Regions from separate parts of the Streptomyces sp. BBFR25 genome, predicted to be linked through region 3. Evidence: riboswitches for the same ligand, from Rfam matches in the RefSeq annotation. Region 3 holds a riboswitch; each other region holds the start of a gene.
The links. A riboswitch is a leader RNA that binds a small molecule or an ion and turns the genes downstream of it on or off. The one in region 3 is predicted to bind thiamine pyrophosphate.
Positions count from the first base shown of each region.

Region 1: another riboswitch for thiamine pyrophosphate. It lies ahead of ACGH52_RS27810 (thiamine ABC transporter substrate binding subunit); the one in region 3 lies ahead of thiC (phosphomethylpyrimidine synthase ThiC).
Region 2: another riboswitch for thiamine pyrophosphate. It lies ahead of thiO (glycine oxidase ThiO); the one in region 3 lies ahead of thiC (phosphomethylpyrimidine synthase ThiC).

Region 1 is NZ_CP172447.1:6,058,525-6,066,236, reverse strand. Features, by position in the region: gene ACGH52_RS27825 (maleylpyruvate isomerase family mycothiol-dependent enzyme) at 1-377, opposite strand, end outside; gene ACGH52_RS27820 (ABC transporter ATP-binding protein) at 419-1,447, opposite strand; gene ACGH52_RS27815 (iron ABC transporter permease) at 1,450-3,132, opposite strand; gene ACGH52_RS27810 (thiamine ABC transporter substrate binding subunit) at 3,108-4,193, opposite strand; TPP riboswitch at 4,273-4,378, opposite strand; gene rlmN (23S rRNA (adenine(2503)-C(2))-methyltransferase RlmN) at 4,417-5,547, opposite strand; gene ACGH52_RS27800 (phosphatidate cytidylyltransferase) at 5,704-6,882, opposite strand; gene frr (ribosome recycling factor) at 6,882-7,439, opposite strand; gene pyrH (UMP kinase) at 7,621-7,712, opposite strand, start outside.
Region 2 is NZ_CP172447.1:2,429,625-2,437,336, forward strand. Features, by position in the region: gene ACGH52_RS11030 (NAD(P)/FAD-dependent oxidoreductase) at 1-383, opposite strand, end outside; gene ACGH52_RS11035 (hypothetical protein) at 416-766, opposite strand; TPP riboswitch at 819-930, shown strand; gene thiO (glycine oxidase ThiO) at 928-2,121, shown strand; gene thiS (sulfur carrier protein ThiS) at 2,118-2,318, shown strand; gene ACGH52_RS11050 (thiazole synthase) at 2,321-3,115, shown strand; gene pknB (Stk1 family PASTA domain-containing Ser/Thr kinase) at 3,287-5,197, shown strand; gene ACGH52_RS11060 (trypsin-like serine protease) at 5,354-7,282, shown strand; gene ACGH52_RS11065 (MoxR family ATPase) at 7,279-7,712, shown strand, end outside.
Region 3 is NZ_CP172447.1:4,224,677-4,232,388, reverse strand. Features, by position in the region: gene ACGH52_RS19235 (SsgA family sporulation/cell division regulator) at 28-465, shown strand; gene ACGH52_RS19230 (YibE/F family protein) at 514-1,971, opposite strand; TPP riboswitch at 2,043-2,232, shown strand; gene thiC (phosphomethylpyrimidine synthase ThiC) at 2,225-4,039, shown strand; gene ACGH52_RS19220 (VWA domain-containing protein) at 4,120-5,565, shown strand; gene ACGH52_RS19215 (hypothetical protein) at 5,590-6,462, opposite strand; gene sppA (metallophosphoesterase) at 6,645-7,712, opposite strand, start outside.

The DNA of each region.
Region 1 (7,712 bases), 1.8 Mb from region 3:
CGCGCCCAGAACCCGGCCGTGTCGACGCCGGCCCACGACCACGCGGGCGAGGCCGGACCGGCCTCCCGCAGGGCGCCGACGACGACCTCGCCGGACTCCGCCAGCCACGCGTCCAGCGCCACCGCGTCCCCGCTCGCCGCGGGTCCCTCGGCACCCGGCGCCCGGTCCACCGGTACGTCCTGCTCGGCGCGGGTGCCGACGATCAGCGCCGTCCAGCGCAGGGCCCGGCCCACGTGCCGCACCAGGTCCTCCAGGGTCCAGTCCGGGCAGGTCGGCACGGTGGCGGTCAGATCCGCACCGGAGGTGACCACGGCCCTGAGCCCGCCCACCTGGTGATCGATTTCATCGCAGTACCGGTCGTGCGCGAGGAGTGTCATGCCGTCACCCTATGAACGGAATGATCACCCGGAACACCCGATCAGCCGAGCACGACGACTTCCGCCGCGTCGAACTCCACGCCGACCGCGGCCCCGACCTCCGGCGCCGCCCGCAGCGCGCAGGCCGCCTCCAGGCGCGGCGCGTCCTCCGGCTGGAGGTGCACGGCGACGTGCGTGCCGCGGAAGGTGCGGGCGGTGACCGTGCAGCGCAGGCCCTCGTCGGCGGAGACGACCCGGACCCCGGCCGGCCGCACGAGCACCGTCCGCGGGCCCTGCGGCGCGTCCTCGGGGACCGGCACCTTGCCCCACGGGGTGTCCGCGGCCTGTCCGGCGACGGACGCCTCGGCCACGTTGTCGAAGCCGAGGAAGCGAGCCACGAACGCGTCCGCCGGCCGCTGCCACACCTCCAGGGGCGTCCCCGACTGGGCGATCCGCCCGTCCCGCATCACCACGACCCGGTCGGCGAGCGCGAACGCCTCACTCTGGTCGTGCGTCACGGCGAGCACAGTGGTGCCCAACTTCCCGAACAGCTCACGCAGTTCGACCACGAGCCGCTCCCGCAGCGAGCGGTCCAACTGACCGAGCGGCTCGTCCAGCATCAGCAGCCGGGGCCGGGGCGCGAGGGCCCGGGCCAGCGCCACTCGCTGCTGCTCCCCGCCGGAGAGCGCGGCGACGGACCGGCGGGCGGCGCCCGGCAGTCCGACCAGCTCCAGCAACTCCCCCACCCGCGCCTGCTGCTCGGCCCGGGACGCGCCGCGCATCCGCGGTCCGAAGGCGATGTTCCCGGCCACGTCCCGCTGCGGGAACAGCTGGTGGTCCTGGAACATCAGCCCGACCTCGCGCTTGTGCGCGGGCACCCCGGACTGGTCCCGCCCGTCCAGCGTCACCCGCCCGGCGTCCAGCGGCTGGAGCCCGGCGACCGCCCGCAGCAGCGTCGACTTGCCGCTGCCGCTGGGCCCGAGCACGCACACCACCTCGTGCTCGGCGACCCCCAGGTCGACGTCGTCGAGCACGGGCCGCCCGCCGAAGCGGACGGTCGCTCCTTCGAGGCTCAGCAGGCTGGGCGGCATGGTCAGAACTCCCCGCTCCGGTCGGTCCGCAGCCGCTCCAGCACCACCAGGGCCACCGCGCACACCAGCATCAGAATCGTCGAAAGGGCCATCGCCTGGCCGTAGTTCATGTCCCCGGGCCGCCCCAGCAGCCGCGCCACGGCGACCGGCAGCGTCGGGTTGTCGGGCCGCGCGATGAAGACGGTCGCGCCGAACTCCCCCAGCGACACCGCGAACGCGAACCCGGCCGCGACCAGCAGCGCGCGCCGCACCATCGGCAGGTCCACCTCGCGCCAGACCCGCCACGGCGACGCACCCAGCACCGCGGCCGCCTCCCGCAGCCGCCCGTCCACCGCCCGCAGCACCGGCAGCATGGTCCGTACGACGAAGGGGACGCCCACCAGCGCCTGCGCGAGCGGCACCAGGATCCAGGAGGACCTGAGGTCCAGCGGGGGTTCGTCCAGCGCGATCAGGAACCCGAACCCGACCGTCACGGCCGACACCCCGAGCGGCAGCATCAGCAGCGCGTCGAACCCGCGCACGAAGCGGCCCGCGTCGCGCCGGGTGAGCGCGGTCGCGGCCAGCGCGCCGATCACCAGGGCGATGCCGGTGGCGGCGACGGCGTACTGGAGGGAGTTGCCGATCGACTCGATCGGCGGGACGAGGAAGGCGCCGCCGTCCTCCCGGGTCAGTGCCCGGTAGTAGCCGAAGCCGGAGGCGCCCAGCGACCGCTGGACCAGCACCGCGAGCGGCAGCACCAGCAGGACGGCGATGACGCCCAGGACCCCGGCGAGCAGCGCCCACTGCCCGGCCCCGCGCGGTCGGCGCGCGGTCGTGGCCGCGTCCACGAGCCGTAGCGCCGTCTCGCGCCGCCGCACCGTCCAGGCGTGCACGGCGAGGACGGCGGCGACGGCCGCGAACTGGATCAGGGTGAGCACGGCGGCCGTGGACAGGTCGAAGACCTGGGAGGTCTGGCGGTAGATCTCCACTTCGAGGGTGGAGAAGGCGGGCCCGCCGAGGATCTGCACGACGCCGAAGGAGGTGAAGGTGAACAGGAAGACCATCAGCGCGGCGGCGGCCACGGCGGGCGCCAGCGCGGGCAGCGTGACCTGCCGCCAGGCCCGCAGCCGCGAGGCGCCGAGCATCCGCGCGGCCTCCTCCTGCCGCGGGTCGAGCTGCGCCCACAGGCCGCCGACGGTGCGGACGACGACGGCGTAGTTGAAGAAGACGTGCGCGAGCAGGATCGCCCACACCGTGGTGTCCAGGCGCACACCCCACAGCTCGTCCAGCAGCCCGCCGCGCCCCACCAGCGCCAGGAACGCCGTACCGACGACGACCGTCGGCAGCACGAAGGGCACGGTCACCGCGGCCCGCAGGACCTGCTTGCCGGGGAAGTCGAAGCGGGCGAAGACGTACGCGCCGGGCAGCGCGACCAGCAGGGTGAGCGCGGTGGACGCCAGCGCCTGCCAGGTGGTGAACCACAGCACGTGCCGCACGTCGGACTGCGCGAGCACGTCCCCGATCCGCCCGAGCCGCCAGACCCCGTCGACCTCCAGGCCGCGCGCGACGATGGCGGCGACGGGGTAGGCGAAGAACACCGCGAAGAACGCTACGGGCACGGCCATGAGACCGAGCCGGGCCGCGCTCCCGCGCACGGTCCGCGCCCGCTTGCCTCCTCGGCTCACTTCAGTACGAGCGAGGTCCACGACTTGACCCACTGGTCGCGGTGGTCGGCGATCTTCGCCGGGTCCAGGGTCTGCGGGTCCTTCGCCTGCGGCCCGAACTTCGAGAACACCTCGGGGACCTGCGCGCCCTCCCGCACCGGGTAGACGAACATGTTCAGCGGCATGTCCTCCTGGAAGGTCTTGCCCAGCAGGAAGTCGAGGAGCGCCTTGCCGCCCTCGGGGTTCTTCGCGTTGCTGAGCAGGCCCGCGTACTCGACCTGACGGAAGCAGGTGCCGTCGGCGACGCCCGTGGGAGCGGTGTCCGGCTGCGGGTCGGCGTAGACGACCTCGACGGGCGGGGAGGAGGCGTAGGACACGACGAGCGGGCGGTCGCCCTTGGCCTTCTTGCCGCCGGCCGAGCCGGAGAACTCCTCGTTGTAGGCCTGCTCCCAGCTGTCGACGACCTTGACGCCGTTCGCCTCGAGCTTCTTCCAGTAGCCCTCCCAGCCCTCGTCGCCGTACTGGGCGGCGGTACCGAGCAGGAAGCCGAGGCCCGGCGAGGAGCTGCCCGCGTTCTCGGTGACGAGGAGGTCCTTGTACTCCGGCTTGATCAGGTCGTCGAAGGACTTGGGCGGGGTCAGGCCGTGCTTGGTGAAGTACGCCTTGTCGTAGTTGACGCAGATGTCGCCGCTGTCGACGGGCGTGACCCGGTGCTTGTCCTGGTCCGCGCGGTACTCCGGCCGGACCTGGTCCGAGCCCTTGGCCTCGTACGGCTGGAACAGGCCGTTGTCGAGGGCGCGGGACAGCAGGGTGTTGTCGACGCCGAAGAAGACGTCGCCCTGCGGGTTGTCCTTGGTGAGGATGGCCTTGTTGACGGCCTGCCCGGCGTCGCCGTCCTCCAGGACCTTGACCTTGTAGCCGGACTGCTTCTCGAAGGCGGCGATGACGTCCTTGGACGCGGCCCACGAGTCGTGGCTGACCAGGGTCACGGTCTTGGAGCCGCCGGAGCCCGCGGCGTCGTCGGACGACGATCCGCAGGCGGCCAGCGTGCCGACCATGCCGAGGCCGACGGCCAGGACACTGGCCTTCTTGGTGATGCTCACTGAATTCCTCCTGGGTGACCAGGAGAAGACGCGGCCCCGCCCGAGACCCCTGGCGAGGGTCCCGGGCAGGGCGCAACAGCTCGAGTGGTGACCGATCTCCCTACCCAGAATGACCTGGGCCAGGTTCGGAGGGTCTGCGGCCGGTGCCGCACTCTCAGCGCTGTGGCGCTCCCCTGTCGGAATATGAAGATGTGACTGTGCCGATGTACTTCCGCCGGTCAGGTTACCGCTCGCTCGCGGCGAGCTGGCCACACGCCCCGTCGATCTCCTGCCCACGGGTGTCCCGGATCGTCACCGGCACACCGTGCGCCGCGATCGCCTCCACGAACGCCTTCTCGTCCTCGGGCCGGGACGCGGTCCACTTGGAGCCGGGGGTGGGGTTCAGCGGGATCAGGTTGACGTGCACGGGCCTGCCCTTGAGCAGCCGCCCGAGGCGGTCACCGCGCCAGGCCTGGTCGTTGATGTCGCGGATCAGGGCGTACTCGATGGACAGCCGGCGCCCGGACTTCGCCGCGTACTCGAACCCGGAGTCCAGCACCTCGCGCACCTTCCACCGCGTGTTGACGGGGACGAGGGTGTCGCGCAGTTCGTCGTCGGGGGCGTGCAGGGAGATGGCGAGGCGGCACTTGAAGCCCTCGCCGGTGAAGCGGTGGATCGCCGGGACGAGACCGACCGTGGAGACGGTGATGCCGCGCTGCGAGAGCCCCAGCCCGTCCGGCTCGGGGTCGGTGAGGCGGCGGATGGAGCCGACGACGCGGTTGTAGTTGGCGAGCGGCTCGCCCATGCCCATGAACACGATGTTGCTGAGCCGCGCGGGGCCTCCCGGCACCTCGCCGTCCCTGAGCGCCCGCATGCCGTCCACGATCTGGTGCACGATCTCGGCGGTCGACAGGTTCCGGTCCAGACCGGCCTGGCCGGTGGCGCAGAACGGGCAGTTCATGCCGCACCCGGCCTGGGAGCTGATGCACATGGTCACCCGGTCCGGGTAGCGCATCAGGACGGACTCGACGAGCGTCCCGTCGAACAGCTTCCACAGCGTCTTGCGCGTGGTCCCCTGGTCGGTCGACAGGTGCCGCACGACGGTCATCAGCTCGGGCAGCAACGCCTCCCGCAGCCCCTCGCGGGAACCGGCGGGGATGTCGGTCCACTGCTCGGGGTCGTGCGCGTACCGCGCGAAGTAGTGCTGCGAGAGCTGCTTGGCGCGGAACGGCTTCTCACCGATCGCGGCGACAGCCTCCTTGCGCTCGGCAGGCGTGAGATCGGCAAGGTGCCGCGGCGGCCGCTTCGCTCCGCGGGGTGCGGCAAAGGTCAGCTCACCGGGGGCGGGACGGGCCACGGTCGGACAACTCCTCATGACGGCGGGCCTGTGGCAACCCCCCGCGTCTGCGGGGACAACGGCAGGGCCGTGCCGAAGCCAGGAGACCTCACGGAGACACCCCCGCATCGGCGGGGACACACGGAAGGGCCCGCAGCAGACGCCGCAGGCCCTTTCCATGCTACCGGATGACTGTCAACCCGATCCGACGAAGATCACCAGCAGCAGCCACACCACCGGTGCCGTGGGCAGCAGGGAGTCCAGCCGGTCCATGATGCCGCCGTGGCCCGGCAGCAGCGTGCCCATGTCCTTGATGCCGAGGTCCCGCTTGATCATGGACTCGCCCAGGTCGCCCAGGGTGGCGCTGACCGCGACCACGAGGCCGAGCAGCAGGCCCTGCCACCAGGTGCCGTCGTCGATCAGGAACTGCACGCACAGCGCGCCCGCCGCCATCGCGAACGCCACCGCTCCCAGCAGGCCCTCGCGGGTCTTGCCGGGGCTGATGCGCGGGGCGAGCTTCTTCCTGCCGAAGCGCCAGCCGACGGCGTAGGCCCCGGTGTCGCTGACGACCGTCAGTATCAGGAAGACCAGCACCCGCCAGGCACCGTCGTCGGCCGCCAGCATCATGGCGACGAACGTCGCCAGGAACGGCACGTAGAACGCGGCGAACAGGCCCGCCGTGACGTCCTTGAGGTACCCCTCGGGCGGTTCCGTCATCCGCCAGACCAGGACCGCGAGCGCCGTGAGCGCCATGGCGACCCACGCTCCCTCGGCGCCGCGCGCGTAGCCGGCGATCACCATCGCGGCGCCGCCGATCGCGAGCGGTACGAGGGGCGCCTTGATGCCCTTGCGCTCCTCCAGCCGCTTGGTCAGCTCCCACAGGCCCACCACGACGGCGACCGCGATCACCCCGACGAAGACCGCCTTGACGACGAACAGCGACGCGATGATCACCACGCCGAGGCCGACGCCGACCCCTATCGCGGCCCCCAGGTCACGCCCCGCGCTCTTCTTCTGCGGCGGCGGCTGGGACTGCGCCGGCTGCGGGGCGTCGGGCATGGGATCCGGATTCTTCGGCACCGCGGCATACGGCTGCGCCGACGTGCTCGGGTCGCGATACGGCTGGTCGCGAACGGACTGGTCGTGGAACGGCTCGTCCCGGAACAAGGGACCGCTCAGCCGAGCGGTCCCCTGGTCGTCGTCCTGGTCTCCGCCGTGTTCGGGTACGTCGGGCACGATGGGCATGGGGCGAGTCTGCTGCGCGTAGTGCGCATCGTACGCGGGACCCGCCGGGCCGGCGCCCTGGACGGGTCCCTGGTCGGACGGCCCCCAGTACCCGGCTTGTGGCGGCGCTCCCCAGGAAGAGTCGTTCATCAGACCTCGAGCAGCTCCGCTTCCTTGTGCTTCAGGAGCTCGTCCACCTGCGCGACGTACTTGGCGGTGGTGTCGTCGAGTTCCTTCTCCGCACGGCGGCCCTCGTCCTCGCCGACCTCGCCGTCCTTGACCATCTTGTCGATGGCGTCCTTGGCCTTGCGGCGCACGGAGCGGATCGAGACCTTGGCGTCCTCGCCCTTGCTCTTGGCCACCTTGATGTACTCCCGGCGGCGCTCCTCGGTCAGCTCGGGGAACACCACCCGGATGATGTTGCCGTCGTTGCTCGGGTTGACGCCCAGGTCGGAGTCGCGGATCGCCTGCTCGATGTTGCGCAGGGCCGTCTTGTCGAAGGGGGTCACCACGGCCATGCGCGGCTCGGGCACGGAGAACGAGGCCAGCTGGTTGATCGGCGTCGGCGCGCCGTAGTAGTCGGCCACGATCTTGTTGAACATCGCCGGGTGCGCACGGCCGGTGCGGATCGCGGCGAAGTCCTCCTTGGCGACCACGACGGCCTTCTCCATCTTCTCCTCGGCCTCGAGGAGGGTCTCTTCGATCACCACTTGCTCCTGCGTGTCTTGAGTAGGCCCGGCTGCGATTCCCCTGCGGGCTGGCGGCCGGCTGCGTCGCGTTCTTCCTGCACGGTTCCCGACCGGCGGGACAATGTCCATCCCCCGGCCCGGTCCCGTCCCCGTCCGTCCCCCGGACAGGTGGCGTCCGCGGACGGGGGGTGTTCTCCGGTCAGTCCCGGCTGCCCTGGTCCCCCACGAGCGTGCCGATCTTCTCACCCTTGACGGCGCGGGCGATATTGCCCTCCTTCAACAGCTCGAAGA
Region 2 (7,712 bases), 1.8 Mb from region 3:
GCGCCCGGGAGGTGGACCGGTTCGGCGCCGGTCGCCAGGACGAGGACGTCGTAGGGCACGGGCCCCTCGGAGGTGTCCAGGACGTGCTCGCCGGGGCGGACGCCCAGGGCCTCGCAGCCCAGCCGCAGGGTAATGCCGAGCGCCTCGAAGTCGACGTCGAAGGCGGAGCCCTCCGCGGTGCCGAGCAGGACGGCCTTGGACAGCGGGGGGCGGTCGTACGGTTGGTGCGGTTCCGCGCCGATCAGGGTCACCGGGCCGGTGAAGCCCTGTTCGCGCAGGGCCACCGCGGTCTGCACGCCCGCCATCCCGGCGCCCACGACGACCGCGCGCCGCTCCGCGTCCGCCGCCGGTCCCTGTCCCCGTTCCCGCGTCTGCTCGCTCACCTGATCACCATAGACACCCGGCGTGTGGCCGGTCAGTGCCCGTGCGCGGTGAGCTGCTCCACCACGCTGGTCCCGCTGCCCGGCTGCGACTCCCACTCCCAGCTCTCGTCCAGTCGCACGCGCCCGTCCGGCAGTTCGACGACGGTGGACACGCAGTGCCCCGACGACGTGCTGCCGTCGGTCTTGAGCTGCACGTACCGGAAGTCGAGGCGGTCGCCCTCCCTGGTGCCCACCAGGTGCCCGCGGACCACGTCACCGCCCGCGTACTCGGCCCACACGGCGCCGTCCTGCTCGTGGTAGGTGAACCGGGTCCGGGTGCCCACCTGGCCGGGGGCCTGGTCGGCGACGGGGGCGAGGACGAGGCCGTCGAGTGAACGCGCCACGGGTGGAGGCTCCCTTACACGTGAGTTGCGCTGCGGGCTAGGGTGGCCAACGTAAGGCACTCGCGGGAGCCCGGACGCACCGGGCTGAGAGGGAGGCTGGCGGCCTCCGACCGTACGAACCTGATCCGGGTCATGCCGGCGAAGGGAGGGGCTGGACGCCCATGTCGTCTCCACCACACACGCCTCGTACGTCACGTACCCCCGACGTCCTCGTCCTCGGCGGCGGGATCATCGGGCTCGTCACCGCCTGGCGGGCCGCGCAGCGCGGGCTGGTCACGGCCCTCGTGGACCCCGAGCCGGGCGGCGGGGCGGCCCAGGTGGCGGCCGGGATGCTGGCCGCCGTCACGGAGCTGCACTACGGCGAGGAGAGGCTGCTCGCGCTGAACCTCGCCTCGGCCCGCCGTTACCCTCAGTTCGCGGCCGAGCTGACCGAGCTGACCGGCCAGGACCTCGGTTACCGCCGCTGCGGCACGCTCGCCGTCGCGCTGGACGCCGACGACCGTGCCCACCTGCGCGAACTGCACGCGCTCCAGCAGCGCTCCGGCCTGGAGTCGGAGTGGCTGTCGGGGCGCGAGTGCCGACGTCTGGAGCCGATGCTCGCGCCGGGCGTGCGCGGAGGGCTCCGGGTGGACGGCGACCACCAGATCGATCCCCGCCGCCTCGCCCGGGCGCTGGTGGCCGCCTGCGCACACGCGGGCGTGGCCTTCCACCGGGTGTGGGCCGAGCGGCTCACCGTCGGGCCCGGCGACCGCGCCACGGGCGTCGTCACCGCCGACGGCACCGCGCTGGAGGCCGGACAGGTGGTGCTGGCCGGGGGCAGCCTGAGCGGGCGGCTCACGGGCGTGCCGGAGGCCGTACTGCCGCCGGTGCGGCCCGTGAAGGGGCAGGTGCTGCGGCTGGCCATGCCGCGGACGCCGGGGCCGCTGCTGAACCGGACCGTGCGTGCCGTGGTGCGCGGCAACCACGTCTACCTGGTGCCCCGGGAGAGCGGCGAGCTGGTCGTCGGCGCCACCAGCGAGGAGCTGGGCTGGGACACGACGGTCACCGCGGGCGGCGTCTACGAGCTGCTGCGCGACGCGCACGAGCTGGTCCCCGGCATCACTGAGCTGCCCCTGACGGAGACCCGCGCGGGTCTGCGCCCCGGCTCACCGGACAACGCCCCGCTGCTCGGCCCGACCGCGCTGGACGGCCTGCTGCTCGCCACCGGTCACTACCGCAACGGCGTCCTGCTCACCCCCGTCACCGGCGACGTCATGGCGGACGCCCTGACCGGCGGGGAGCTGCCCGAGGAGGCCCGCCCCTTCAGCCCCCGGCGCTTCGCCACCGCCCCCGCACTCTCGGAGCAGCCCGCATGAACATCTCCGTCAACGGCGAGCCGCGCGAGGTGGCTCCCGGCACCGCCCTGGACGCGCTGGTGGGCACGCTCACCCGGGCGCCGTCCGGAGTGGCCGCCGCCCTGAACGAGACCGTCGTCCCGCGCGCGCGGTGGTCCGCCACCGCGCTGTCCGAGGGCGACCGTGTCGAGGTCCTCACCGCCGTCCAAGGAGGCTGACCATGGCCGACGATCCCTTTGTCCTCGGCGGCACGACGTACGCGTCCCGCCTGATCATGGGTACGGGCGGGGCGCCCAGCCCGGACGTCCTGGAGCGCGCGCTGGTGGCCTCCGGTACGGAGCTGACGACCGTCGCGATGCGGCGGGTGGACGCCTCGGTGCACGGCTCGGTGCTGTCCGTGCTGGAGCGGCTCGGCATCCGGGTGCTGCCGAACACGGCCGGCTGCTTCACCGCCGGGGAGGCGGTGCTCACCGCCCGTCTGGCGCGCGAGGCGCTCGGCACGGACCTGGTCAAGCTGGAGGTCATCGCCGACGAGCGCACCCTGCTGCCGGACCCGATCGAGCTGCTGGACGCGGCGGAGACGCTGGTCGACGACGGTTTCACCGTCCTGCCGTACACCAACGACGACCCGGTGCTCGCGCGGAAGCTGGAGGACGTCGGGTGCGCGGCGATCATGCCGCTGGGCTCGCCGATCGGGTCCGGGCTCGGGATCCGCAACCCGCACAACTTCCAGCTGATCGTGGAGCACGCGCGCGTGCCGGTGATCCTGGACGCGGGGGCCGGTACGGCGTCGGACGTGGCGCTGGCGATGGAGCTGGGGTGTGCGGGTGTGATGCTCGCCTCGGCGGTGACGCGGGCGCAGGAGCCGGTGCTGATGGCTGCCGCGATGCGCTCCGCGGTGGAGGCGGGGCGGCTGGCCCGGCGGGCCGGGCGGATTCCGCGGCGGCACTTCGCCGAGGCGTCGTCTCCTGCGGAGGGCTTGGCGGTACTGGATCCGGAGCGGCCCGCTTTCTAGCGGAGCGGCGCTGAGGCTGGGCGGGAGGGCGCAGCCCGGCGTGACGGGATGCCGCTGCGCCCACCCGTGCCGCCCCAGCGGCACGATTGCCCGCAGCTAAGTGCGTCACAGTCCCGCCCCGATTCCGGTCGGCGACGCGGGGTGTCTGTGGTGGCTCGTAGACTCACCTGCGTGGACACGACCCTTCTGGACCCCCTCGTCGGGCAGGTGCTCGACGGCCGGTACCGCGTCGAGGCGCGGATCGCGGTCGGCGGGATGGCCACGGTCTACCGGGCCGTGGACACCCGCCTGGACCGCGTGCTCGCGCTGAAGGTGATGCACCCGACGCTCGCGACCGACGCCACCTTCGTCGAGCGGTTCATCCGCGAGGCCAAGTCGGTGGCCCGGCTCGACCACCCCAATGTCGTCCAGGTCTTCGACCAGGGTGCCGAGGGGGCGTACGTCTACCTGGCGATGGAGTACATCGCGGGCTGCACCCTGCGGGACGTGCTGCGCGAGCGCGGGGCGCTCAGGCCGCGGGCCGCGCTGGACATCCTGGAGCCGGTCCTCGCCGCACTGGGCGCCGCGCACCGGGCGGGGTTCGTGCACCGGGACATGAAGCCGGAGAACGTGCTGATAGGCGACGACGGCCGGGTCAAGGTCGCCGACTTCGGCCTGGTCCGCGCCGTGGACACCGTCACCAGCACCACCGGTGCCGTCCTCGGCACCGTCTCCTATCTGGCGCCCGAGCAGATCGAGCAGGGCACCGCCGACCCCAGGGTCGACGTGTACGCGTGCGGTGTCGTCCTGTACGAGATGCTGACCGGCGCCAAGCCGCACGACGGGGACTCGCCCGCCGCGGTGCTCTACAAGCACCTCCACGAGGACGTGCCGCCGCCGTCGGCGGCCGTGCCGGAGCTTGCGTACGAGCTGGACGAGCTGGTCGCCGCGGCCACCGCGCGCAACCCGGAGATCCGGCCGCACGACGCCGTGGCGCTGCTCGCGCGGGCCCGCGAGGCGCGTGAGGCGCTGAGCGCGGACCAGCTGGACGCCGTCCCGCCGCAGGCGCTCGCCGGGGAGCACGACAACGGCGAGGACCGCACCAGCGTGATCCCGCGCGCGCTGACGATGCCCCGGCCGCTGCCCGTCAACGAGGACAACCACACCAGCCGGCTCGCCGCTCCCCCGCCGGACCCCGCCCCGTCCCGGCGGCTCCGGCTGCGCCGCGGGCCGCTGGCGATCGTGGTGGCCGTCCTGCTGGTGCTCGGGGTCGGCACGGGCGTCTGGTACATCAACTCCGGCCAGTTCACCAAGGTGCCGCCGCTGCTGTCCAAGACCGAGGCACAGGCCCGGGACCGGCTGGACGACGCCGGTCTCGACGTCGGCAAGGTGCGGCACGCCTACAGCGACACCGTGGAGCGCGGCAAGGTCATCAGCACCGACCCGGGGGTGGGCGACCGCATCCGCAAGAACGACTCCGTGTCGCTCACCGTCTCCGACGGCCCCGACACCGTGAAGCTGCCGGACGTGACGGGCTACAAGCTGGACAAGGCCCGGACGCTGCTCGAGGACGAGGGGCTGGAGCCGGGCATGGTGACCCGGGCGTTCAGCGACGAGGCGGCCAAGGGCTTCGTGATCTCCACCAAGCCCGGGTCGGGCACCACGGTGCGCGCGGGCTCCGCCGTCGCCCTGGTCGTCAGCAAGGGCAGCCCGATCGACGTCCCGGACGTCACCGGCGACGACCTGGCCGACGCGCGGGAGGAGCTGACCCGGGCCGGTCTTGAGGTGAAGGTCGCCGCCGAGCGGGTGAACTCGGAGTACGACAGCGGCCAGGTGGCCAGGCAGACGCCGGAGCCGGGCGGCCGGGCGGCCGAGGGGGACACGGTGACGCTCACGGTGTCCAAGGGCCCCCGGATGATCGAGGTCCCGGACGTGGTCGGGGACAGCGTGGACGACGCCAAGCGGAAGCTGGAGGACGCGGGCTTCGAGGTGGACGAGGACCGCGGTCTGCTCGGACTGTTCGGCGACACCGTCAAGAAGCAGTCCGTGGACGGCGGGGACACGGCTCCCGAGGGCTCGAGCGTCACCATCACGATCCGCTGACGGCAGCCGTCCGAACCGGCCGAACAGGCCGAACACCTGGCCAACCGGCCGTACGCAAAGGGTTGTTGCCCCCTCTGCTTCCCCCGGCGCGGACCGCTACTATGGCGGCTCCGCAGACGGTCGGGGCCTGCGGTGGCGGACGGGGGGGAGGGCGTCTTGGCGACGGAACCGGTCGTGCGGACGGCCGTCACCGACGACTGGCAGGTGAGCATCCTCGGCCCGGCCGGGAACCCGGTCGGCGGCGGTGTCATCGTCCCGCCCCGCTATGTGCTGACCTGCGCCCACGTCGTGACGTCGGCCATGGGCGGACGCCTGGAGGACGACCCGCACGCCACCGTCACGGTGACCCTCAGCAGCGGGCTGAAACTGACCGGCTCCCCGGGCGGCGGGCACCGCTACACGGGCGGCAGCCACCACGAGGACGTCGCGGTGCTCACCCTGCACGGCGACCTGGGGCAGGCGGGCGGCCGGTTCCCCACCTCGCACGCCCATCTCTCCACCGGCGTCTACGCCGCCAAGCGGCCCATGCAGGTGTACGGCTATCCGCAGGGCCAGCCGCACGGAGTGTGGGCGGACTGCCTGATGGCCGGTCGGGGCGGCCCGGAGTCGGCGCTGATCCAGCTGAACGACGCGCCGGACACCGGCCGCCGGGTGGCCCGCGGCTACAGCGGCTGCGGGGTCCGGGACGCCGTGACCTCCCGCGTCGCCGGGCTCGCCGTGCTCCGCGACAAGTCGCCCGAGGCGGGCGTGACGTGGATGATCCCGCTGGAGCGGCTGGCCCGCGACTGGCCCCCGTTACGGGCGGCGCTGGCGCTGTCCGGCGACCGTCCGGCGCCGGGGCCCGCGCCGGGGCCGCCGGACCCGGACGACGGCCCGTTCGACGACGAGGCCATGGACGACCTCTACCGGCTGCTGCTCGACGGCCGGCTCGCGATGCCCGGTCTGGTGGGGCTGCGCGACGACGCGCTCGGGCCGGTGCGCCGCCCCTGGCAGGGCTCCCCCGAGGACATCCTCGGCATCGTGCACGACCTGCGGCACATCGCCCAGGCGGGCCGGCCGGTGCCGCCGCTGCTGACCTTCGTCGCCGCGCTGTCCCGCCGGGTCCCCGGGCCCCGCGGACAGGAACTGGCGCGCTGGGTGCGCGGGCGGGCGGGGCACTGCACCCCGGCGGTCGACCCCGGTCCGCTGCTGGAGCGCCGGGTGCGCCCCGGCGGGGCGGGCACCCGGTGGACGTACGCCACCTTCCGCGTCACTCCCGCGTCGCCGAGCCGGCACTACCTGCTCGATGTCTTCCGGCAGCACGAGGGCGCCCCGCGGGAGGCGGTGCAGCAGTACACCGAGGCCATGCGGCTGGGGCGGCTGGAGCGGCTCGTGGTGGACGAGATCATCCGGATGCGCCGGGAGAAGGCCATCGACTCCCCCGACCTGTTCGTGGAGTTCGTCCTGCCCCGCGAGCTGCTGGGGCGGCCGGTCGACGGCCTGCCGATCACGACGCCGAGCGGCGCAGAGGTGCGTCTGGGGGTCGTACACCCCGTCGCCGTGCGCAGCCTCGAGCGCCAGAACGCGTCGGAATGGGTCGACTGGGGGCATAACTGGTCCCGGAAGTGGGACAGGATGAAGGCATTGTCCGCACTCTCCGGAGATGGCGTGGTCGCAGTGGTCCCCGCCCGGAACCAGGACGGTTCGTCCTACGAGGCCCTGTTCTCCGCCCTGTACGCGGACGACGGACCACTGGCCCTGATCCTCGGGTTCCCGCCGCGGGTGCCCCGCAGACGCGCCCCCGACGCCGAGTTCGACGCGGCCCTGGACGCGGGGGTGCCCGCCCTGGTGTGGGCGCACGACGAGCAGGACGGGCCGTCCGTCGCCGCCGACCTGCCCGACCGGCTGCGGGCCGCCGGGGCACGCGCGCTGCCCGGGGAGGTGCTGCGGGCCCGCCGCGGGGAGTGGTCGTCCCGGCCGGGTGCGGCCCGGCCGCGGGTCGGGGGCGGTCTGCGGCTCGGCTTCCTGTGGGACCCCTTCGACCGGCTGCCCCCGCACACGCCCCTGACCCCACCAGCTCCCGCTCCCGGAGGTGCCTCGTCGTGACCGAGCCCGCAGCCCCGCAGCCGCCGGCGTGGTGGATCTACCGCGGTGACGGTGTCCCGCACAACGGCATCGAACGGCTGCCCGACCCGCCGAGCTGGCGCCCGCTGCAGCAGGGCATGCCGCCGCAGGACGAGCCCGTGCCCCCGCAGCCCGCGGACACCCGGCGGGGCCGGGTCTTCCAGGTGGACCACGGACTGGTCGACGCGGTGAACGCGGCCCTGCTGCTGCGCCGCCCGCTGCTGCTGACCGGGCGCCCGGGCACCGGCAAGTCCACCCTCGCGCACGCGGTCGCCTACGAGCTGGGCCTCGGCCCCGTCCTGCACTGGCCGGTGACCTCGCGCAGCACGCTGCGGGACGGCCTGTACGCCTATGACGCCATCGGCCGGCTGCACGAGGCCAACCTGCGCCGGGCCGGTCTGGAGACCGGGGG
Region 3 (7,712 bases):
GTCGACGGCGAATGACGGGGTAGGCGAATGGGCGAGTCCGTACAGGCAGAGGTCATGATGAGCTTTCTCGTGTCCGAGGAGCTCTCTTTCCGCATCCCGGTGGAGCTGCGCTACGAGACCCGGGATCCCTATGCCGTACGCCTGACCTTCCACCTGCCCGGAGACGCGCCGGTGACCTGGGCCTTCGGCCGGGAGTTGCTGGTCGACGGGGTGGGCCGGCCGTGCGGCGACGGTGACGTGCGCATCGCCCCGGTCGACCCCGAGCCACTGGCCGAGGTGCTGATCCGCCTTCAGGTCGGCAGCGACCAGGCCCTGTTCCGTTCCTCGGCCGCGCCCCTCGTAGCCTTCCTCGACCGCACCGACAAGCTGGTGCCCCTGGGCCAGGAAGGTGCGCTCGCCGACTTCGACAGCCACCTCGACGAGGCCCTGGACCGCATCCTGGCGGAGGAACAGAGCGCGGGCTGAACCGTTCCGGCAGTCCCGCGGAGGTGGCGTAACGCTTCGCCGGACGCCTCAGCGCTTGCGGCGCCGCCCCCGCCCGCCACGTGCGGGGGCACCCGGCACCGCGGCCGCTGGGGCTCCCTCCGCCTGGGCCGCTCCTCCGGCCGGCCGGTCCGCCGACACGACCAGGGCGGCGAGGGCCGTGGTGACCGGCACGGACGCCACCAGACCGATCGAGCCGACCAGCGTCCGTACGATCTCCTCCGCGACCAGTTCGCTGTTGGCGACCGTCCCCACCCCGCTCTGCGCGATCGAGAACAGGAGCAGCAGGGGCAGCGCCGCGCCCGCGTAGGCCAGGACCAGCGTGTTCACGACCGAGGCGATGTGGTCGCGGCCGATGCGGATGCCCGCGCGGTACAGGCCGCGCCAGCCCATCGTCGGGTTGGCCTCGTGCAGTTCCCAGACCGCCGACGTCTGCGTGACCGTCACGTCGTCGAGGACCCCGAGCGAACCGATGATGACCCCGGCGAGCAGCAGACCGCTCATGTCGATCGACGGGTACAGGCCGTGGATGAGGCCGGTGTTGTCGTCCGTGTTGCCGGTGAGCGCGGCCCAGCCGATGAAGAGCGAGCCGAGCACACCGATCAGCAAGAGCGAGATCAAGGTGCCGAGCACCGCCACGGACGTGCGGGCCGACAGCCCGTGGCAGAGGTACAACGCGATCAGCATGATGGCGCTGGACCCGATCACCGCCACGACCAGGGGATTCGAACCCTGCAGGATGGCGGGCAGGATGAAGAAGTTCAGCAGCAGGAAGCTGATGGCCAGTGAGACCAGTGCCATGAGGCCGCGCAGCCGTCCGACGACCACGACGGCGAGGGCGAAGATGCCCGCGAGCAGCGCCAGGGGGAGCCGGCGGTCGATGTCGGTCACCGAGTACTGCAGGTCCTTGGGCGCGGAGGGCTCGTAGGCGACCACCACCTTCTGGCCCTCGTGCAACTGTCGTGACTGGTCCGGCTGCACGATCTCCTCGAACGTACGGCCCTTGTCGTCGCCGGTGTCGACGCGGATGGTCGCCCGCTTGCACTCGCCCTTCGCCTGCTGCACCGCGGAGGAGCCCTCGGCGGTGGACGTGTCGCCGGTCGGGGTGCCGCCCGAGGCGTTGACGGACTGGCAGCTCAGCTCGACCACCTTGGTCACGGTGGCCTGCTGGGTCTGGCGGTCGAAGCCGACTCCGGTGCGCTCGTGCGGCGGTGCGCCGCCCGGCCACAGCACCGCGAGTCCGACCAGGACGGCCGCGGCGAAGGGGATCAGGATCGCGGCGATGACCTTGCGCAGATGCCGGGAGACGGGAGCCGCCGGTCCGTGACCGTGACCGTGCGCATGCCCGTGACCGGCCTCGGGTCTGCCCTCGCTCGCGCCGTGGGCGGCGACGGGGGCGTGGTCGGCTGCCCGGCCGCCTCCCTCGTCGGCGTTCTGTCCGCGGCGGGGCCGATGCGGCGGGAAGGAGGGATGCTGCGGTGTGGTCACCGCCCGATCATCGCAAGAACAAGGGGGGCCCTCTGTTCACCGCGCCCGAATGGGCGTTAGCGTGGAGGCACCTTTGTACACGCGGGAGCTCGGAGCACCGGGCTGAGAGGGCGCTGACCTCCGTCCCAGCGATGTTTCACGGGAAACGTCACCGAAGTCGAGTGATGTATCCCACGAAGCCTCGCCAGACGGAAGCCGCTGCGTCGACCGCCGAACCTGTTACCGGGTAATGCCGGCGTAGGGAGTAGGTCTCATGACCATCAAGGACGCACGCACGCCTGCCTCAGAACAGCGCTCCACGCGGGACTCCGCCCAGGAGGACACCGCGCAGACCACGGAGGCCGGGAAGTCCATCGGCTGGCACAAGGCGTACGTCGAGGGCTCGCGCCCCGATCTGCGGGTGCCGGTCCGTCAGGTGCACCTCACCAACGGGCAGTCGGTCACCCTGTACGACACCTCGGGCCCGTACACCGATCCACTCGTCGACACCGATGTCCGCAGGGGCCTCGCACCGCTGCGGGAGAACTGGATCATCGCCCGCGGTGACACCGAAGAGTACGCGGGCCGTCCCGTCCGTCCCGAGGACGACGGAATCAAGCACACCGCGCCGCGCGGCGGCCTGCGCAACCTCGACGCCGTCTTCCCCGGGCGCCCGCGTCAGCCCCGCCGGGGCCGGGACGGCAACGCGGTGACGCAACTCGCGTACGCGCGCCGGGGAGAGATCACGCCGGAGATGGAGTACGTGGCCGTCCGGGAGAACGTCTCGCCGGAAGTGGTCCGCGAGGAGATCGCCGCAGGACGTGCCGTGCTGCCCGCCAACGTCAACCACCCCGAGATCGAGCCGATGATCATCGGCAAGCGGTTCCTGGTGAAGGTCAACGCCAACATCGGCAACTCGGCGGTGACGTCCTCCATCGAGGAGGAGGTCGACAAGATGACCTGGGCGACCCGGTGGGGCGCCGACACGGTCATGGACCTCTCCACCGGCCGCAACATCCACACCACCCGCGAGTGGGTCCTGCGCAACTCCCCCGTCCCCATCGGCACCGTGCCGCTCTACCAGGCGTTGGAGAAGGTCGACGGCCGGGCCGAGGAGCTGACCTGGGAGATCTACAAGGACACCGTGATCGAACAGGCCGAGCAGGGTGTGGACTACATGACGGTCCACGCCGGTGTGCGCCTGCCGTACGTACCGCTGACCGCGAACCGCAAGACCGGCATCGTCTCGCGCGGCGGCTCGATCATGGCGGCGTGGTGCCTGGCGCACCACAAGGAGTCATTCCTGTACGAGAACTTCGAGGAACTCTGCGAGATCCTCGCCGCCTACGACGTCACCTACTCCCTCGGCGACGGCCTGCGCCCGGGGTCGATCGCGGACGCCAACGACGAGGCGCAGTTCGCCGAGTTGCGCACCCTCGGGGAACTCAACCGGATCGCCAAGCGTTGCAACGTACAGACCATGATCGAGGGCCCGGGACATGTCCCGATGCACAAGATCAAGGAGAACATCGACCTTCAGCAGGAGATCTGCGATGAAGCTCCGTTCTATACGCTCGGCCCGCTGACGACGGACGTCGCGCCGGCGTACGACCACATCACCTCCGGCATCGGTGCCGCGATGATCGCCTGGTGGGGCACGGCCATGCTCTGCTACGTCACGCCCAAGGAACATCTGGGCCTGCCCAACCGTGACGACGTCAAGACCGGCGTCATCACCTACAAGATCGCCGCCCATGCCGCCGACCTCGCCAAGGGTCACCCAGGTGCACAGGAGTGGGACGACGCGCTGTCGGACGCCCGGTTCGAGTTCCGGTGGGAGGACCAGTTCAACCTTGCCCTGGACCCGGACACGGCCCGTGAGTTCCACGACGAGACCCTGCCGGCCGAGCCCGCCAAGACGGCCCACTTCTGCTCGATGTGCGGGCCCAAGTTCTGCTCGATGAAGATCTCGCAGGACATTCGCCGGCAGCACGGGAGCAGCAAGGGAGAGATCGAGGAGGGCATGGCCCAGAAGTCGAAGGAGTTCGCGGCCGCGGGCAACCGCGTGTACCTGCCGATCGCGGACTGAGCGCACCGGCGCGGGGAGGGGGACAGGCCGCGGGGTCGGCCCTCTCCCCGTCGAGGGGTCCTGCTCGGCAGACTGGACGCATGACAGCCATCTCCCTGAGCAAGGGTGCCAACATCGCCGTCGACTCCCCCGCGGTGCGCGCCGAACTCGTGTGGTCCGCCGGGCCGGGCGTCCCCGAGGTCGATGCCTCGGCGCTGCTGCTCACCTCGGCCGGACGGGTGCGGGACGACGGCGACTTCGTCTTCTACAACCAGCCCCGCCACACCTCCGGCGCGGTGGGCCACCTGGGCAAGCGGGTCGGCCCGGACGCGGACGCGGGTGTCACGACCGATGCCGTCGAGGTGGACCTGCTGTCGGTCGAGTCGGCGGTCGAACGCATCGTCCTGTGCGCCTCGGCGGACGGCGGTGCCTTCGGCCGGGTTCCGGGGCTGACGCTGCGGTTGCTGGACGCCGCGACCGGCACCGAGCTGGCCCGCTTCGACATCACGGCCGGGACGGAGACCGCGCTGGTCGGCGGCGAGTTGTACCGGCGTCAAGGGGCGTGGAAGTTCCGTGCGGTCGGACAGGGCTACGCCTCCGGGCTCGCGGGGCTGGCGACCGACTTCGGCATCACGGTGGACGACGACGCTCCCCCGTCGGCGGCCGCGACGCAGGCCACCGCCCCGCCGACGGCTCCCCCGGCGCCGAGCACACCGCCGACACCCGCCGCGCCGCCCGTAGCACCGCCGCCGCCCCCGGTAGCGGTGCCGCCTGCCACCGGCCCCCGTCTCACCAAGGGCGAGGACCGCCTCCCCGTGGACATGCGCAAGCGGCTGTCCCTGCGCAAGGAGCAGGTCGCGGTCAGCCTGAGCAAGCACGGGGCCACCGGGGTCACCGCGCGCGTCGTCCTCGTGCTGGACGCCTCCGGGTCCATGTCCCTCCTCTACTCCAAGGGCGTCGTCGCGGACGTCGTGGAGCGGATGGCCGCCGTCGCCGCGCAGTTGGACGACGACGGGGAGATGCAGGCATGGACCTTCGCCTCCAACCCGGCGCGCCTGCCCGACCTGCGCCTGGGCGAGCTGCCCGAGTGGCTGCGGCTGCACGTGCGCGTGGGGGAGATCAGCCTGTTCCGGCGGGGCAGGAAGAAGGGCCTGCACCCCGAGCAGGCCGACATGCGGGCGGTCGGTATCCAGAACGAGGAGCAGAAGGTGATCGCCGAGGTCCGGGCCTTCGTCCGGGACCACCCGGCACCGGTCCCGACCCTGGTGCTGTTCTTCTCCGACGGCGGTGTCTACCGCAACGCCGAGATCGAGCGGGAGCTGCGGGAGGCCGTGGAGGAGCCCGTCTTCTGGCAGTTCGTGGGGCTCGGGCGCGCCAACTACGGGGTGCTGGAGCGGTTCGACACCCTGCCGGGGCGCCGCGTCGACAACGTCGGTTTCTTCGCCGTCGACGACATCGGCACCGTACCGGACCCGGAGCTGTATGACCGTCTGCTGTCCGAGTTCCCGTCCTGGATCACTGCCGCCGGCCGGGCGGGCATCCTCTGAAGCGCTGCCCGCCCGTTCCGGTGGCTACTCGGGCCGGTGTTCCGGGCCACCGAAGTCCGGGCTGCTGTAGTCCGGACTCGAGTAGCTCGGTCGCGGTCCCGCGTCGGGGCCGCCGTCGGGGCTGGTGAACCCGGGACGGCCGTAGCCGAGGTGCGGCATGCGGCCGCCGCTCGGCGTGGCCGGTTCCGTGCGGTGCAGTGCCGCCGTGCCCGGCTGGCTGAGCGCCTCCCGCAGGAAGGGCAGGATGCCCCGCTCAAGGAGCGCCTCGTGCCAGGCATCCCTGGCCCGGGTCACCTCCTCGTCGCGGGCGCTGTAGAAGCCCGACTCGGCGGAGGGGCGGTTGCGCAGCGCGGTGAGCAGCAGCCCCACCGCGGCGACGAGGATCGCCACCGCGGTCACGGCGCCGAACACCCATCCCGTGGTGAGCATGGTCTGCGCGAAGGTCTGCCCCGGGTCGAGCATCTTCAGCAGGTAGCCGACCAGGAGGAAGATCGCCGCGGCGGTGCCGGCCAGGACCGGTGCCAGGACGGCGACGACGGCGACGGCCCCCGCACCGGTCGCCTCGGCCATCTCGCCCATGGTGGCGGCGAGTCCCCCCGCGCCCGTGCCCCGCTCCTCGGAGCCGGATTCGCGCGTGGCGGACGACGGACCCGAGGGCGCCGGATGGCGCAGTTCCTCGCGGACCTTCACGTAGTGCTGGTACTCGGTCGTGGCCGCCGCCGTGATGAGGGCGGTGGCGTTGAGTGCCATGGTGCGCAGTTGTTCGGAGTTGAGCCGCTGACCGACGGCGGCCAGCTCCGGGCGGTGTGGTGCGGAGCGCAGCGCCTCGTCGAGGACCCGCTCGTACTCTTGGCGGTCCTCGTTCGACAGGTGCTGCGGAACGCTGTTCATGTGCATCCCCCGATGCTCCGTAGGGCTTGGGGCTCGCATGCCAACGAGCCGTCGGGCAGAAACGGAGGGGAGCCTGCTACGGATAAGCCGATGGTAGAGCGGTGACGGTGGAGGGTGACAGGGGGTTTCCAGAAATTGGGTGCCGGTCTGTACGGACGGCACCGCCGCGAAAGCGGTCCGGTGAACGGTCAGGAGTCCAGCGGAAGTTGCTGGACCAGCAGTTTTCCTGCCATCGTCACGCCGCCGTCCATCGCGATGGCCAGACCGTCCGCGTAGACGTGCGGTCCCTCGACCACGGTTCGGGTGTCGTCCTCGCCGTCCTCGGAGCCGACTTCGCCCAGCAGGTAGGGAATGGGGCTGTGGCCGTGAACGATCCGGGTGCCGCCGTACGTATCCAGCAGTGAGCGCACGGCGTCGGCGCCGCCCTCGTCGCGGAAGGAGAAGCGCTTGGTGAACTTGCGGAACAGGTCCCACACCTCCTCCGCGTCATTGCGCGTGATCGTCTCGCGGACGGTGTCGTTGACCTCTTCGATGGAGCGCCCGTAGTCGAGGTAGGTGGTGGCGTCCGAGTGCACCAGGAGGTGGCCGTCGACCTCCTCCATGGCGTCGAGGCGGGCCATCCACTGCAGGTGGTGGTCCTGCAGGCGGTCCATGTCGGTCTTCTGGCCGCCGTTCAGCAGCCAGGCGGCCTGGAAGGTGGCGGTGCCCGCGCCGGAGTTGACGGGCGTGTCGCCGAACCGCTTGGCGCCGAGCAGCAGCAGCTCGTGGTTGCCCATCAGCGCCTTGCAGTAGCCGCCGGCCGCGGCGGCCTCGGCGGACAGCCGCATCACCAGGTCGATGACGCCGATGCCGTCCGGGCCGCGGTCGGTGAAGTCGCCGAGGAACCACAGCCGGGAGGTGCCCGCGCACCACTGGCCGGCCTCGTCGACGAGGCCCTTCTCCCTGAGGGCGGCCAGCAGCTCGTCGAGGTAGCCGTGTACGTCGCCGACGACGAACAGGGGCCCCTGGCCGGTGGCCTGCTGCTGCACCACGATCGGCTCGGGGTCGACCGCGACCTGGACCGTGTCACCCCGACGGATGACGGGCAGATCGCGCTGAGTGGGCGTGTAGCCCTCGGGCAGGGCCTCCTCGAGCCCCTCCTCGGAGGGCGGTGCCGAATCGCTCGCGTGCGTGCCGGGGGCAGCGTACGGAGCGGTCTCGTGGACGTACGCGGGCACCCGGAAGTCGCGCACCGTCGCCGTCCGCTCCACCTCGGG